2 regions of the Saccharopolyspora gregorii genome follow, and region 2 is predicted to be linked to the other one. Evidence: riboswitches for the same ligand, from Rfam matches in the RefSeq annotation. Region 2 holds a riboswitch; the other holds the start of a gene.
The links. A riboswitch is a leader RNA that binds a small molecule or an ion and turns the genes downstream of it on or off. The one in region 2 is predicted to bind cobalamin.

Region 1: linked by a shared signal. The riboswitch ahead of H1226_RS12185 (hypothetical protein) and the one ahead of H1226_RS07990 (ribonucleoside-diphosphate reductase subunit alpha) in region 2 are both predicted to bind cobalamin.

The regions. Positions count from the first base shown of each region.
Region 1 is NZ_CP059556.1:2,828,852-2,836,071, reverse strand. Features, by position in the region: gene H1226_RS12200 (CoA transferase) at 1-667, shown strand, start outside; gene H1226_RS12195 (MFS transporter) at 807-2,063, opposite strand; gene H1226_RS12190 (PLP-dependent cysteine synthase family protein) at 2,060-3,163, opposite strand; gene H1226_RS12185 (hypothetical protein) at 3,160-4,017, opposite strand; cobalamin riboswitch at 4,172-4,339, opposite strand; gene H1226_RS12180 (DUF3558 domain-containing protein) at 4,551-5,075, opposite strand; gene H1226_RS12175 (2-hydroxyacid dehydrogenase) at 5,318-6,292, opposite strand; gene H1226_RS12170 (GntR family transcriptional regulator) at 6,370-7,041, opposite strand; gene H1226_RS12165 (ribokinase) at 7,064-7,220, opposite strand, start outside.
Region 2 is NZ_CP059556.1:1,803,822-1,811,041, reverse strand. Features, by position in the region: gene H1226_RS08000 (helix-turn-helix domain-containing protein) at 1-694, shown strand, start outside; gene H1226_RS07995 (bifunctional metallophosphatase/5'-nucleotidase) at 786-2,495, opposite strand; cobalamin riboswitch at 2,714-2,937, shown strand; gene H1226_RS07990 (ribonucleoside-diphosphate reductase subunit alpha) at 3,060-5,888, shown strand; gene H1226_RS07985 (ribonucleotide-diphosphate reductase subunit beta) at 5,914-6,987, shown strand; gene H1226_RS07980 (class I SAM-dependent DNA methyltransferase) at 7,072-7,220, shown strand, end outside.

The sequences.
Region 1 (7,220 bases), 1.0 Mb from region 2:
CACCACCTACGTGACCGCGAACGTCGGCACCCGCTCCGCGACCCTCGACCCCTACGGCGCGGACGGGTCGCGGCGCATCCGGGAGCTGCTGGCCGGAGCGGACGTGTTCTTCGCCAACCGCAGGCCCGGTTTCCTCGACTCCATCGGGCTCTCCGCCGAGCAGGCCGCCGAGGCCCGGCCCGGCATCGTCCACGCCACCACCACCCTCAACGGCGAGCGCGGGCCGTGGGCGGGGCGCGTCGGCTTCGACCAGACCGCGGGCAGCCTCACCGGCATGATGAACCTGGAGGGCGACGGGGAGACGCCTGCGCTGCCGCCGATCCTGGTGGTCAACGACTACATCGTGTCCTGGCTGATGGCGACCGGGGTGGCCGAGGCGCTGGCCCGCCGCGCCGTCGACGGCGGCAGCTACCGGGTGCACGTGTCGCTGACCCGCGCCGCGCTCTGGATCCTGAGCCTCGGCGTGTTCGACAAGGAGTACGCGGCGGCCACCGCGGGCAGCGACGCCCGGCACGCCTACCTCGACCCGGAGACGTTCACCGCCGAGACGCCGCTGGGCCACTACCAGGGCGTCACCGACCAGGTCCGGATGTCCGCGACCCCCGGCCACTACCGCACCGTTCTGGTCCCACGAGGCTCTTCCCGCCCGGAATGGCTCGACCGCTGAGCTGCGGGTGGTCGAACACGGGTTGCTCAGCGCTCGGGTGGCGGAATCTCAGCGGTTGGTCGACCTGCGTACGTGGTCGGCGGCTCAGCGGCTTTGCCGCTGACAGGAGAGGACCGAGACCCGCTTGGTCCTCGGGCGGTCAGGCGTCGGCCGGGGTGTTGGGGGTGAGCGCTCCCCGGCGTTCCAGCAGGCGGGTGCCCGCGCTGCCCGCGAGGCCCACCAGCAGCAGCACCGCCCACGGCAGCCAGCGCATCCCCGGCTCGGCGAAGGCGTCCAGCAGCGCGCCCGCCAGCCAGCTGACCGCGGCCGCGACCAGGCTGGAGACCAGGTAGTAGAAGCCGTAGTAGGTGCCGGCGAGGCGTTCGCTGCCGACCGCGGGAAGCAGTTCCATCGCGAACGGGTTCGTCATCGCCTGCCCGACGGTGAACAGCACGATCGCGAGCACCACGGGCACGAACGCCAGCACCGTCCCGGCGATGCCGCCGACGGGCAGCCGTTCCGGCAGCACGGGTGCGGCCAGCAGGATCGGCACGAACGAGCCGCCCATGCAGGCCAGGCCGACCACGATGGACCGGCCGGAGCTCCACCGCGCCCGGCACCACTCGGTGATCCGCACCTGCCCGAACACGCCGATCAGCGTGGACACCCCGAACACGACGGCGATGGACCACGCCACCCCGGACACCCGCTGCGCCTCCAGCGGCAGCGTCAGGTAGAGCTGGTTGTAGAGCGCGAAGTACGCCGACAGCGCCAGGGTGAAGCCGAGGAACCGGCGGTTCAGCACCACTTCCCGCCAGCTGCCCAGCACGCTCTGGCGCTGCGGCTCGACCTCGCGGTGCGGCAGCACCAGCAGCTGCGCGCCGGTGAGCACCGCGAACGCCACGCACGCCACCAGTGCGATGACCCGGAAGTCCACCGCCAGCAGCGCCGCGCCCAGCAGCGGCCCCACCAGGGTGCCCGCGTGCTGGAACACGTTGAACACGGCGAAGACCTCGGCGCGCCGCTCCCCCGCCTCGTGCATCAGGTAGGTCCGCACCGCCGGGTTGAACAGCGCCCCCGCCAGACCGGTGAGGATCGCGGCGGCGAACAGGCCGGGCAGCGTGGTGAACACGGCGAACAGGCCGAACGACACCACGCGCAGCGCGCAACCGGCGATGATCATCGGCCGGCAGCCGAGCCGGTCCGCCGCGGTGCCGCCGAGCAGGAACATGCCCTGCTGGCTCAGGTTCCGCACCCCGAGCACGAGCCCGACCACGGCGGCGCCGTAGCCGAGGTTCCCGCTCATGTACGCGGCCAGGAACGGCATCAGCATGTAGAAGCCGACGTTGATGCCGAACTGGTTGATCACCAGCAGCTTCGCCGCCGGGGACAACCGGGCGAACGCGGCGCGGTTCACGGCCGCACCTCGCAGACCGGGCATTCCGCCGGGCCGTCGGCTCGCCGGGCACACGGATCGACCACCTTGCGCGACCTCCTCCACGTCGTTCTGCTGTCCACTTCGGACGGTATGCCGTCCGCGTCCACCGGTTCGGCGGCGGGTTCCGGGAAGTCCTGCGCGGCGAGGAAGTCCGGGTCGTAGATCGTCCCCCAGTAGCGGTGCGGCCCGTCCGGGAACACCGCGGCCACCTGGTCCGCGCCGAGCTCCCGGGCGCACCAGGACGCCACCAGCGCCACCGCGCCGGTGCTCCAGCCGCCGGTGACGAACGCGCCGGCGGCGAGCCGGTGGCAGGCCGCGACGGACTCCGCCGCGCCGACCAGGTGCACCTCGTCGAACGCCGCGTAGTCCACGTTGCCGGGGTGGATGCTGCTGCCGAGGCCGCGCATCAGGCGCTTCGCCACCGGGTCGCCGAACACCGCGGACCCCGCCGCGTCCACCCCGACCAGCCGCACCCCGGGGGCGCGCTCGCGCAGCGCCCGCGCGATGCCGGCGCTGTGCCCGCCGGTGCCGACGCTGCACACCACGACCTGCGCGTCCGGCAGCTGGTCCAGCAGTTCGTGGCCGAGCGCGCGGTAGCCGGTGACGTTGTCCGGGTTGTTGTACTGGTCCGGCCAGTACGCCCCGGGCAGCTCGGCCAGCAGCTCCCGCACCCGGTCCAGCCGCGCGCGCTGCCAGCCGCCCACCGGGTGCGGGTCGCGCACCAGCTCCACCCGCACCCCGTGCGCGGTGAGCAGCGCGCGGGTCTGCCCGTCGAGCTCCGCGTCGGCGACCACGACGACCGGGTGGCCCAGCGCGGTCCCCACGTACGCCAAGCCGATGCCCAGGGTGCCGCTGGTGGACTCGACGACCGTCCCGCCGGGGCGCAGTTCTCCGCGGGCCCGGGCCCCGGTGAGCATGGCGTGCGCGGCGCGGGCCTTCATGCCGCCCGGCGCGGTGCTCTCCAGCTTCGCCCAGAAACCCGGGTGCGGGAACGCGATCGGCGCGGCGACCCGCAGCAGCGGGGTGCCTCCGATCAGATCCAGGGCCGAGTCGCAGCGGGCGGGCGCGCGACCCGTCACCGCACGACCTCGGTGGCGCGGGCGGCCTCGTAGGTGTGGATCGTGGTGTCCTCGCCGGAGAGCCAGAAGAACGGGTAGGGCTCCGCCGACAGCGCGCGCACCGGGCCGCCGAGCAGTTCCCGCAGCACCGCGGATCCGGTCTGCGCGAACAGGGTCAGCGGCAGGTCGCGGGCCGCGCAGGTCGCGGCGATGTCGTCGAAGGTGCCGTTGCCGAGGACCATGCCGGAGGCCAGCACCGCGTCCGCGCCGTCGATCGCGGCGGCGTGGTCGGTGCGGATCGGCTCGTCCCACTCGGTGCGGCCGCCCTTGAGGTCGCAGGGCACGTAGTCGAGGCCGCGGTCCCGCAGCGCGGCGAGCAGCGAGTTCACCACGCCGATCACCGCGACCCGGCCGCCATCGGGGACCGCGGTGATCGCGGCGACCGCGCGGGCGCGGGCGGTGGACTTGGCCAGCGAGTCGCCCGCCGGGATCACCACCTGCCGGGACAGCGGGTGCGCGGGGTGCGGGGTGAGCGCGGCGAGGTAGGCGTCCAGCGCCGCGACCCGAACCGGCAGCAGCGGGTGCCGCAGCAGCTCGGCCGCGGTGCGTCCCACGGCGTCGCGCACCGCGTCCTCGTCCAGGGCGCCGGGTTCGACGGCGCACGAGCCGACGGCGTCGGCGATCCGGACGCTGAGCACGGTGTTGGTGTAGCCGGTGCCGCGGCCGGTGTGCCGGGCGGCCTGCACGGTCAGGAACGCGACGGCGGCGGAGAGCTCCGCCGGGCCGTTCCCGCCCGCATCGCGGACGTGACCGGACAGCGCGGACTCGACCAGCGAGTCCACGTAGGACTGATCAGTGGTGGTGGCAGGACGCACGTGTCTCCCCGAGCTGGAACCGGAACGGAACGCACAGCGGCGGGACGAACCCGCGGGGACGACTAGTGTCCGATGTGGACGGTTTGCCGGACTTCCCGGCGCGATGCGGCGATGCGCGACACCACGTACCTCCTCCGGGGCTCCGCGACCCCGCACGAATCGGCACGACGGTGCCAGTCTCCTGGCTCGCGGATCGGCACCGGCCTCCGGCCTTCCCGCCGGGGACCGGCAGTGGCTCGGGTGGAGGACGACTCCCCGCTCACAGTGGCGGGACCGCGCCGGATTCGCACCGGCTTCCTGCACACCGTCGTTCGAACGGCTCAGAAGTTCGCAGCCCCGGTGGCCGATGTCAAGGCCGCGGCCACCGCCCGGAACCCGCACCGCGGTCGGCGGAACCGGTGTCGCCGCAGGTGGCGGACACCGGCGCACGCATCGCCGTTCGCGAATATGACATCGGCGACTCCGGCTCCCGCGCCCGGTGCTGCCACCCCACCGGACGCGGGATCACCGCGACCTCGCCGTGCGCCCGGCGGCTAGGCGGCGGGCCAGGAGGGGACGGCCGCGTCGAGGGCCCGCTCCGCCAGCTCGCACGGGTCGGCGGTGGCACCGCTGGGGATCTTCGACTTCGCCGACACCGCCTGGTCCGCATCGGCGGCCACGACCAGTTCGCAGGTGCCGTCGGCCTTCGGGTCGCCGGAGTTCGCGCGCACCGCCGGGTGCCCGCCGATGGTCAGCTCGCCGAAGTCGGAGTACTCCTCGGCCGCGTCCTGGAAGTCCTGCAGCGACCGGTCCGCGACCACGCCGACCTCCAGCCGCACGCTGTCCCGCGGGGTGCTCCAGGTGCACGCGCCCGCGTCCTCCTTGCCGCCCAGGTGGAATCCCAGCTCGTGAACCGTCTGCTCGGGCACCAGGTCGCAGGGCTTCTCCCCGCTCGCGTCCTTCGGGGAGTCGACCTGCACGCCGCCGCATCCCGCCAGCGACAGCGCGGCGACGACGGCCAAGCCGACCGAACCGAGCCGAACCGCGCCGATGCGGGGCACCGCAACCTTCTCGTTCACACTCATCACGCCTGCCGTTGATCCGGTCCGGATCGGGTCGATCCGGAGAACTCGCGCCCTCCCCGCTGGACGCGTCGATCATGTCCCGCGCGTCCAGCGAGTGGCTCCGGCAGCAACGCGGCTTCGGCCGTACCGCCCAGGAATCGAGCGACCGGCCCGGCGCACCGGCTGCCCCGAGCGGACCCGGACCACCGGCGGCCCCGGCCCCGAAAACGGCTCCCGATGACGAGAACCCGCCAACTTCAGCGGGGGCGCGGCTCGACCCCGTTGACCACGTCGGCGGGCCGCTCCCCGGACAGCACGGCGGCGAGCTTCGCGAACAATTTCCCGCGGAGGTTGTGGTAGGCGTCCCAGGTCACGCCCGCGGTGTGCGGGTTGAGCAGCACGTCCGAGCGGCCCCGCAGCGGCGAGTCCGCGGGCAGCGGTTCCTGCTCGAACACGTCCAGCGCCGCGCCCGCCAGCTGCCCGGAATCCAGGGCCCGCACCAGCGCCCGCTCGTCCAGGACGCCGCCACGCCCCGCGTTGAGCACGTAGCCGCCGCGCCGCATCCGCGCCAGCAGCTCGTCGCCGACCAGGCCGTGCGTGGCGGTGTTCAGCGGCAGGTGCAGGCTCAGCACGTCCGACGCGGCCACCGCCTCGGCCAGCGGCAGGTACTCCCGGCCCGGCTCGGACGGCACCGGGTCGTGCACCACCACCCGGGCGCCGAAGCCGTCCAGGCGGCGGGCCACCGCGCGGCCGATGTTGCCGAAGCCGAGGATCCCGACCGTCAGCGCCGCCAGGTCGCGGCCGCGCAACCCCTCCGGCCCCCAGCCGCCGGATTCCACCTTGCGGTGCCCGGCCGCGTAGTGCCGCAGCAGGAACAGCAGCGAACCGACCGTCCAGTCGGCGACCGCGTCGGCGTTGAACCCGGGCAGGTTCGCCACCGGGATGCCGCGCTCGGCCGCGGCGAGGTGGTCCACGCCGTCGAAGCCGACCGCGACGGACTGCACGAGCTCGCAGCGCGGCATCGCGTCCAGCAGCTCGGCGCCGATCCGCCGCTCCTTCTCCAGCGGGGCCAGCACGATCGTCGCGGTGGCCAGCGCGTCCAGGTGGTCGGCGGGGTCCTGCGCCGGCCCGATCTCGGTGATCCGCAGCCCGGGCAGGTCCGGCAGGTGCTCGCGCAACGACGCCTCGGTGATGTCGTTGAGGTCGTAGAAGCTGACGATGTGACCGGTCATGGTTCCTCTCTCGGGGTGTTCCGGGCGCGCGGAACCCGCTCCCCGCCGGTGGCGAGGAGCCGGGTTCCGCGTGGGTGTCAGGAAGTGGCGGCCCAGATGCGCTGGAGCGCGGCGAGCATCCGCTCCTCGGAGCCCGCCAGGTGCGCGGTGAGCAGCGAGGTGGCGCGCCCCGCATCGCCGTCGGCGATCGAGGACCGCAGCTGCTCGTGCGCGGTGCACACCGGGCCCAGGTCCTCGTCCTCGCTGTTGGTGACCGCGAGCATGCTGGCGAACAGCGGCTCGATCTGCAGCCAGATGGTCAGCAGCCTACGGTTGCCGCTGGCCTCGTAGATGCCGCGGTGGAACCGCAGGTCGTGCTCGGCGAACTCGGCGGCCCGGGGCGGCGTGGCCGTCTCGGACATGCCGCGCAGCCCGCGGAGCATGCCCGCCTCCGAGCGCTGCTCGCCGAGACCGATGGCGCTGGTCACGGCGAGCGTCTCGATGGCCTGCCGGATCGCGTAGAGCTCGCGGACGTCCGCGGCGCTCAGCCCGACCACGTGCACCCCGCGGCGCTGCGGTTCGACCAGGTTCTCCAGCCGCAGCAGCTTCAGCGCGTCGCGGACCGGGCCCCGGCTGACGTCGAAGCTCTCCGCCACGGAGTCCTCGACGAGGTGCGTGCCCGGCGGGATCTCCCCGCGCACGATCCGGTCCCGGAGCGTGCGGGCCAGCCGCTCCCCGAGCGAATCCGCGCGGACGAGCGAGTCGGACATGCATCCTCCCTCGATCACATCGTCAACCGTGGACAATAGTGGTCGCCGCCAGCAGCTCGGTCACCTCGTGCCGGTGCGGCATGCCGCCCGCGCCCGCCCTGGTGACGCTGAGCGCGGCGGCCGCGGCGGCGACCCGGGCGGCTTCGGGCAGCGCGGCCCCTTCCGCGAGGAGCGCGCCG
Region 2 (7,220 bases):
CGCCAGCGGGAACGCGCACTACGGGCGGGCGCTGGACTTCGGCCGGGACGGGGCGGATCCGCTGGCGATCGCGCGGACGCTGTACGCGGCGGGGCGCGCCGAACTGGACTTCGGCGATCCGAACTCGGCGCTGAAGCTGTTCCAGCTGGGGTCGATCCGGGCCGAAGCCTCGCCGCTGGTGAGCTCGGTGCTGCAGCTGAACTCGGCGTGGGCTGCGGCGCACGGCGAACGCCGCGGCTCGGTGCGGCGGATGCTCGACCAGGGGCGCGCGCTGCACGCCACCGCCGAGATCGAGGCCGACTACCCGATGTTCCGCTGGTTCGGGGAAGCGGACGTGCTGGGCTTGACCGGCTCGGTGCAGCTGGTGGTGGGCGAGCACGAATCCGCGGCGCTGCACCTGTCCCGGGCGGTGGCCGCCCGCGCGCCCGGGGAGGTGCGGTCCGCGGTGTTCGAGCTGGCGAGCCTGGCGGAGGCGAAGTTCGCGCTCGGCGACCACGCGTCGGCGGTGCGGCACGGGCGCCGGGCGGTGCTGCTGGCCGGCGGGGTGCGCAGCGCCCGGCTGCGCGGCAGGCTCGCCGGGCTGCGCCGCCGCTGCGCGGAGCTGGTGGGCGCGCGCCACGCCTGGCGCGACTGCGCGGAGGAGCTGGCGCTCGGCATCGACGGGGTCATCGCACCCCGGCCGGTCCCCCGCTGACGGTGCGGCGGACCTCCGGCGGAACGGCGGGAGGAAGTGGCCGTGCGGAAGGAGGTCCCGGCGGCGCGAGGTGCGCCGCCGGGACCTCGGCTCAATCCTTCGCGGTGATGCGGTCCGGCGCCGGCGGCACCACGTCGGGGTGCTCCGCCAGGTAGCCCAGCAGCGCGTCCAGGTCCACCGGCCCGCCCGCGACGTCGGTGCCCTCGGTGAAGCCGCTGAACCCGTCCCCGCCGCCGGCGAGGAAGTTGTTCACCGCCACCCGGTACGGCGCGGCCGGGTCCACCGGTGCGCCGTCGAGGGTGAGCCCGGAGACCTTCGACCCGATGGGCGCGGACCGCGAGTACTCGTAGTGCAGGCCCGCCGACACCTGCAGCACGTTCTCGCCCTCCGGGCTCCACTGCTGCTCCAGCACGTCCCGCAGCTGCGCGCCGGTGAGGGTCATGGTCTGCATGGTGTTGCCGAAGGGCTGCACCGCGAACGCTTCGCCGTAGGTGATGACGCCGTCGCCTTCGCCCGCCGGGGAAGAGGCGTGCGGCAGGTCGGCGCGCACCCCGCCGGGGTTGGTCAGCGCGAGCTGCGCCCCCGTGTCGCGGGTGGCGGCGAGCTGCGCGTCGGCGATGACGCTGCCGAGGCCGGATTCCCCGGACGGCGCCGGGGTCTTCAGCAGGTCGCCGGTGGCGGTGCCGACGGCGCGGTTCGCGATCGGCGCCGCCTTCGCGCGGGCTTCCTCGACGAGCGCGGCCGTCTCGGCGTCGGGTTCGACGTCGCGGGTCACGACCTCGTTGCGCGCGGTGCTGCTCTCCCGCACCACTTCGCGGGTGTCGCGGTCGACGCGCAGGTCCAGCACCGACAGCAGCCTGCCGTAGGAGGCGCCTTGCACGAGGGGACGCGGGTCGCCCGCCGGGTCGGTGGCGGTGCAGGTGTACTGCTGGTGGCTGTGCGCGCTGAACACGGCGTCGACCTGCGGGGAGACCTGTTCCGCGATGCGGCTCGCGGGGCCGCCGGGGGTGACCTGGCAGGAGTTCGGGCCGCCGCCGTCGGCTTCATCGCCCTGGTGCAGCAGCACGACCTGCGCCTTGACGCCGAAGCGCTCCAGCGCGTCGGAGGTGCGGTCGATGGCTTCGACCTCGTCGCCGAACCGGAGTCCGCGCACCGCTTCGGGGCTGACCACGTCGGGCAGGTCCTGCAGGGTCGCGCCGATCACGCCGATCGGCACCCCGCCGGAGACCTGCACGGTGAACGGCAGCAGCGCGGGGGCACCGCCGTCCTCGAAGGTGACGTTGGCGCCGAGGTACGGGAAGTCCGCGCCGGCGAAGGAATCCCGGAACTCGCAACCGTCCTGCGGGTGGCAGCCGCCGGTCTGCAGCCGTTGGAGTTCCTGGTAGCCCTCGTCGAACTCGTGGTTGCCGACGACGTGGCCGCGCACGTCCTGCGAGTTGAGGAAGTCGACGGTGGGTTCGTCGTGGAACAGCGCGGAGTTCACCGGCGAGGCGCCGACGCTGTCGCCGGTCGAGAAGACCAGCGAGTTCGGCACCTCGTCGCGCAGCCGCTGCAGGTGGGTGGCGAGGTAGGCGGCGCCGCCGGCGTCGACGGTCCGGCCGTCGTCGAGCTCGATCTGCCCGGAGGACCCGGTGGGCGGTTCGAGGTTGCCGTGCAGGTCGTTGAAGGTGATCAGCCGGACGTCGGTGGTCGCGGGCGGGTCCTGCGGCGCGGCGCCGGCGGTGGCCCCGGTGGCCGTGGCCGCGGTGGCCAGTGCGGTGGCGGCGACGGCGAGTCCGCGTCGCACGCGGTGGGCACGCATGGTTCGGTCTTCCTCCCAGGTGGTGATCTCGGGAGGCAGTCTGCCCGGGCCCGCTGCCGACCACCACCGATTCCGCGTCACACCTCGCGGTCGTGCGGAGCCGCCCGCGGCCGGGCAGGATGCGGCCGAGGAGTGCGCGGACGACTACCGAGCGCCTCCGCACCGGCACCGCCACGCCGATGATGATGGGGTCCGGATCACCGCCGAACCCAAGATGTAGTGTGGCGCCCGCTGATGGTTCGCCGGTCCGCCCGGCGTGACAACAGGGAACCCGGTGCGAATCCGGGACTGCCCCGCAGCGGTGAACGGGAACGACCGCCGTCACCACCTCCCGGTGGTGCAGCACTGGACGCTCGGCGTCCGGGAAGCGACGGCCAGTAGGCCCGGTGCCGAGCACCGGTCGCCCGTGAGTCCGAAGACCTGCCATCGGTGCGCGCACGAGGGGTGCGCGCCGTCCGGGACCTCGCGGGAGGGTCGTGGGACGAGCGGTGCCGTGCGCGCCGCGGGTCCTGGCGCGTTCCGAGGAGTTCCGGGCAGGTGTCCGAGCTTGCGAGGAGAGAGCCAGTGACCGAGTCCACGACCCGGCCGTCAGCGACCGCGGTGGTACCGGCAGGAGTGCGGGTGCTGCGGCGCGACGGAACCGTTTCCGGTTGGGACGAAACGAAGATCTCCGTGGCGTTGACCAAGGCGTTCCTGGCGGCCGAGGGGGATTCGGCCGCGTCGTCGTCGCGGTTGCACCAGGTCGTCGCGGAGTTGACGGAGCAGGCCGCGCAGGGAGTGCTGCGCCACGCCGGCCCCGAGGGCCTGGTGCACATCGAGCAGATCCAGGACGTGGTGGAGCTGGCGCTGATGCGCGGCGGGCACCACGGCGTCGCCCGCGCCTACGTGCTCTACCGGGAGGAGCACGCGCAGGCCCGCGAAGCCGAGGCGCGGCGGACCGAGGACGCCGCGCCCGTCCTGGAGATGACCGCGCCGGACGGCACCCGGGTGCCGCTGGACTGGGAGCGGGTGTCGACCGTCGTCGAGCAGGCCTGCTCGGACCTCGACGACGTGCGCGCCGACCAGGTGCTGCGCGAGGTGCGGCGCAACGTCTACGACGGCATCAGCTCCGCGGAGCTGGCCGAGTCGCTGACGATGGCGGCGCGCACCTTCGTGGAGGCGGAGCCGAACTACTCGCTGGTGACGTCGCGGCTGCTGCTGGACAAGCTGCGCCGGGAGGCGCTGAGCTTCGTCGCGGGCGAGCCGGCCGAGGCCGACCAGGTGCAGATGCGGGACCGCTACGCCGGTTACTTCGCCGACTACGTGCGCCGCGGCATCGAGCTGGAGCAGCTGGCCCCGGAGCTGGCCCGCTTCGACCTGGAGCGGCTGGGCGCGGCGCTGGACGCGGACCGGGACATCGCGTTCGGCTTCCTCGGCCTGCAGACGCTCTACGACCGCTACCTGCTGCACGAGGACGGGGTGCGGTTCGAGCTGCCGCAGGCGTTCTTCATGCGGGTCGCGATGGGCGTGGCGCTGCGCGAGGACGACCGGGAGGCGCGGGCGATCGAGTTCTACGACCTGATCTCCTCGTTCGACTTCATGTGCTCGACGCCGACGCTGTTCAACGCGGGCACCACCCGCCCGCAGCTGTCGTCCTGCTTCCTGACCACTGTGGACGACGACCTGCACGGGATCTTCCACGGCATCAGCAACAACGCGCTGCTGTCGAAGTACGCGGGCGGGCTCGGCAACGACTGGACCCCGGTGCGGGGCACGGGCGCGCACATCAAGGGGACCAACGGTTCCTCGCAGGGCGTGGTGCCGTTCCTGAAGATCGCCAACGACACGGCGGTCGCGGTGAACCAGGGCGGCAAGCGCAAGGGCGCGGTGTGCGCGTACCTGGAGACCTGGCACGTGGACGTCGAGGAATTCCTCGACCTGCGCAAGAACACCGGGGACGACCGGCGCCGCACGCACGACATGAACACGGCGAACTGGGTGCCGGACGAGTTCCTGCGCCGGGTCGAGGCCGACGAGCCGTGGACCCTGTTCTCCCCGGACGAGGTGCCGGACCTGCACGACCTGTACGGCACCGCGTTCGCGCAGCGCTACCGGGAGTACGAGGCGGCCGCCGAGCGCGGTGAGCTGAAGGTGTTCCGCCAGGTCCGCGCGGTGGATCTGTGGCGCCGGATGCTGACGATGCTGTTCGAGACCGGGCACCCGTGGATCACCTTCAAGGACCCGTGCAACCTGCGGTCGCCGCAGCAGCACGCGGGCGTGGTGCACTCCTCGAACCTGTGCACCGAGATCACGCTGAACACGAGCGAGGACGAGGTCGCGGTCTGCAACCTCGGTTCCATCAACCTCGCGCGGCACGTGACGGCCGAGGGCCTGGACGTGGAGCGGCTGCGGCGCACGACCCGCACGGCGGTGCGGATGCTGGACAACGTCATCGACGTGAACTTCTACACGATCCCGGAGGCGCGGGCCTCGAACCTGCGGCACCGCCCGGTGGGCCTGGGCCTGATGGGCTTCTCGGACGCGCTGTTCGCGCAGCGCATCCCGATGTCCTCGCAGGCGGCGGTGGAGTTCGCGGACCTGAGCATGGAGCACATCAGCTTCCACGCGATCGCCGCGTCCTCCGAGCTGGCCGCCGAGCGCGGGCGCTACGAGTCGTTCGAGGGTTCGCTGTGGAGCCGGGGCGTGCTGCCGATCGACTCGCTGGAGCTGCTGGCGCAGGCCCGCGAGACCGGCGTCGACCTGGACCGTTCGTCCACACTGGACTGGGACGGGCTGCGGGAGCGGGTGCGCGCGAACGGCATGCGCAACTCGAACGTGCTGGCCATCGCCCCGACGGCGACGATCTCGAACATCTGCGGCGTCGGCCAGTCCATCGAGCCGCTGTACCGGAACCTGTACGTGAAGTCGAACATGTCGGGCGACTTCACCGTGCTCAACGCCGACCTGGTGCGGGACCTCAAGGCCGCCGGGGTGTGGGACGAGGCGATGGTGCAGGACCTGAAGTACTTCGACGGCGACCTGGCCCCGATCGACCGGGTGCCCGCGGAGCTGAAGTCGTTGTACGCCACCGCGTTCGAGATCGAGCCGCGCTGGCTGGTCGAGGCCGCGTCCCGCCGCCAGAAGTGGATCGACCAGGCGCAGTCGCTGAACCTGTACATGGCGGCGCCGAGCGGCCGCAAGCTCGACGAGCTGTACCGGCTGGCGTGGCGCAAGGGCCTCAAGACCACCTACTACCTGCGGTCCAGCAGTGCGACGCACGTGGAGAAGTCCACGCTGCGCGGCACCGACGGCAAGCTCAACGCGGTCTCCCCCGCCGCCGCCCCGGCCCCGGCCCCGTCGCCGCAGCCGCAGGCGTGCGCGATCGACGACCCGGACTGCGAAGCCTGCCAGTGACCGCCCCGTTCCCCTTGGAGGACTCATGACTTCCGTGCACACGACCGACGCCACCGGGCTCGGCGAGATCGACCGCGGCGCGGGCCGGATCAACGTCGACGACAAGGCGATGATCAACGCGCAGGCGGACGTGAACCAGCTGCTGCCGCTGAAGTACGGCTGGGCGTGGGAGAAGTACCTCGCCGGCTGCAACAACCACTGGATGCCCACCGAGGTGTCCATGCACGCCGACATCGCCCTGTGGCGCTCCCGCGACGGGCTCACCGAGGACGAGCGGCTGATGCTCAAGCGCAACCTCGGGTTCTTCGCCACGGCGGAGTCGTTGGTGGCCAACAACATCGTGCTCGCCGTGTACCGGCACATCACCAACCCCGAGTGCCGCCAGTACCTGCTGCGCCAGGCGTTCGAGGAGGCCGTGCACACGCACACCTTCCAGTACATCTGCGAGAGCCTGGGCCTCGACGAGGGCGAGCTGTTCAACGCCTACCGCGAGATCCCGTCCATCTCGGAGAAGGACGAGTGGGCGCTGCGGCACACCCAGAACCTGGAGAACCCCGAGTTCGCCACCGGCGGACCGGAGCGCGACCAGGCGTTCCTGCGCGACCTCATCGCCTTCTACGTGATCTTCGAGGGCATGTGGTTCTACACCGGTTTCGCGCAGATCCTGTCGCTGGGCAGGCGGAACAAGATGGTCGGCATCGCCGAGCAGTACCAGTACATCCTGCGCGACGAGTCGATCCACCTGAACTTCGGCATCGACTGCATCAACCAGATCAAGCTGGAGAACCCGCACCTGTGGAGCGCCGAGTTCCAGGAGGAGGTGCGCGGCATGCTCGCCGACGCGTGCCGCCTGGAGGTCGCCTACGGCCGGGACACCATGCCCCGCGGCATCCTCGGCATCAACGCCGAGCTGTGCGAGCAGTACATGCACTTCATCACCAACCGCCGCTGCGCGCAGCTGGGCCTCACCCCGGTGTTCGCCGAGGTCGAGAACCCGTTCCCGTGGATGTCGGAGGCGATGGACCTGAAGAAGGAGAAGAACTTCTTCGAGACCCGCGTCACCGAATACCAGTCCGGCTCCTCCCTCACCTGGGACTGACGGATCGGGCCGCCCGCCGGGGACTCGGCGGGCGGCCCGCGGGTTCCGCCCCGCCGGGCCGTCACCGCGGCATAGGGTGCCGGGATGGGTGTTCCGGTTCCTGATCTCGACGTCGTCCGGGAGTCCTACGACCGCGTGGCCGACAACTACGTGGACATGGTGACCACGACGGGCATCGGCGACGTCCGCGCCCACCCGTGGCTGCGCGCCGCGATGGACGTGTTCGCCGATCA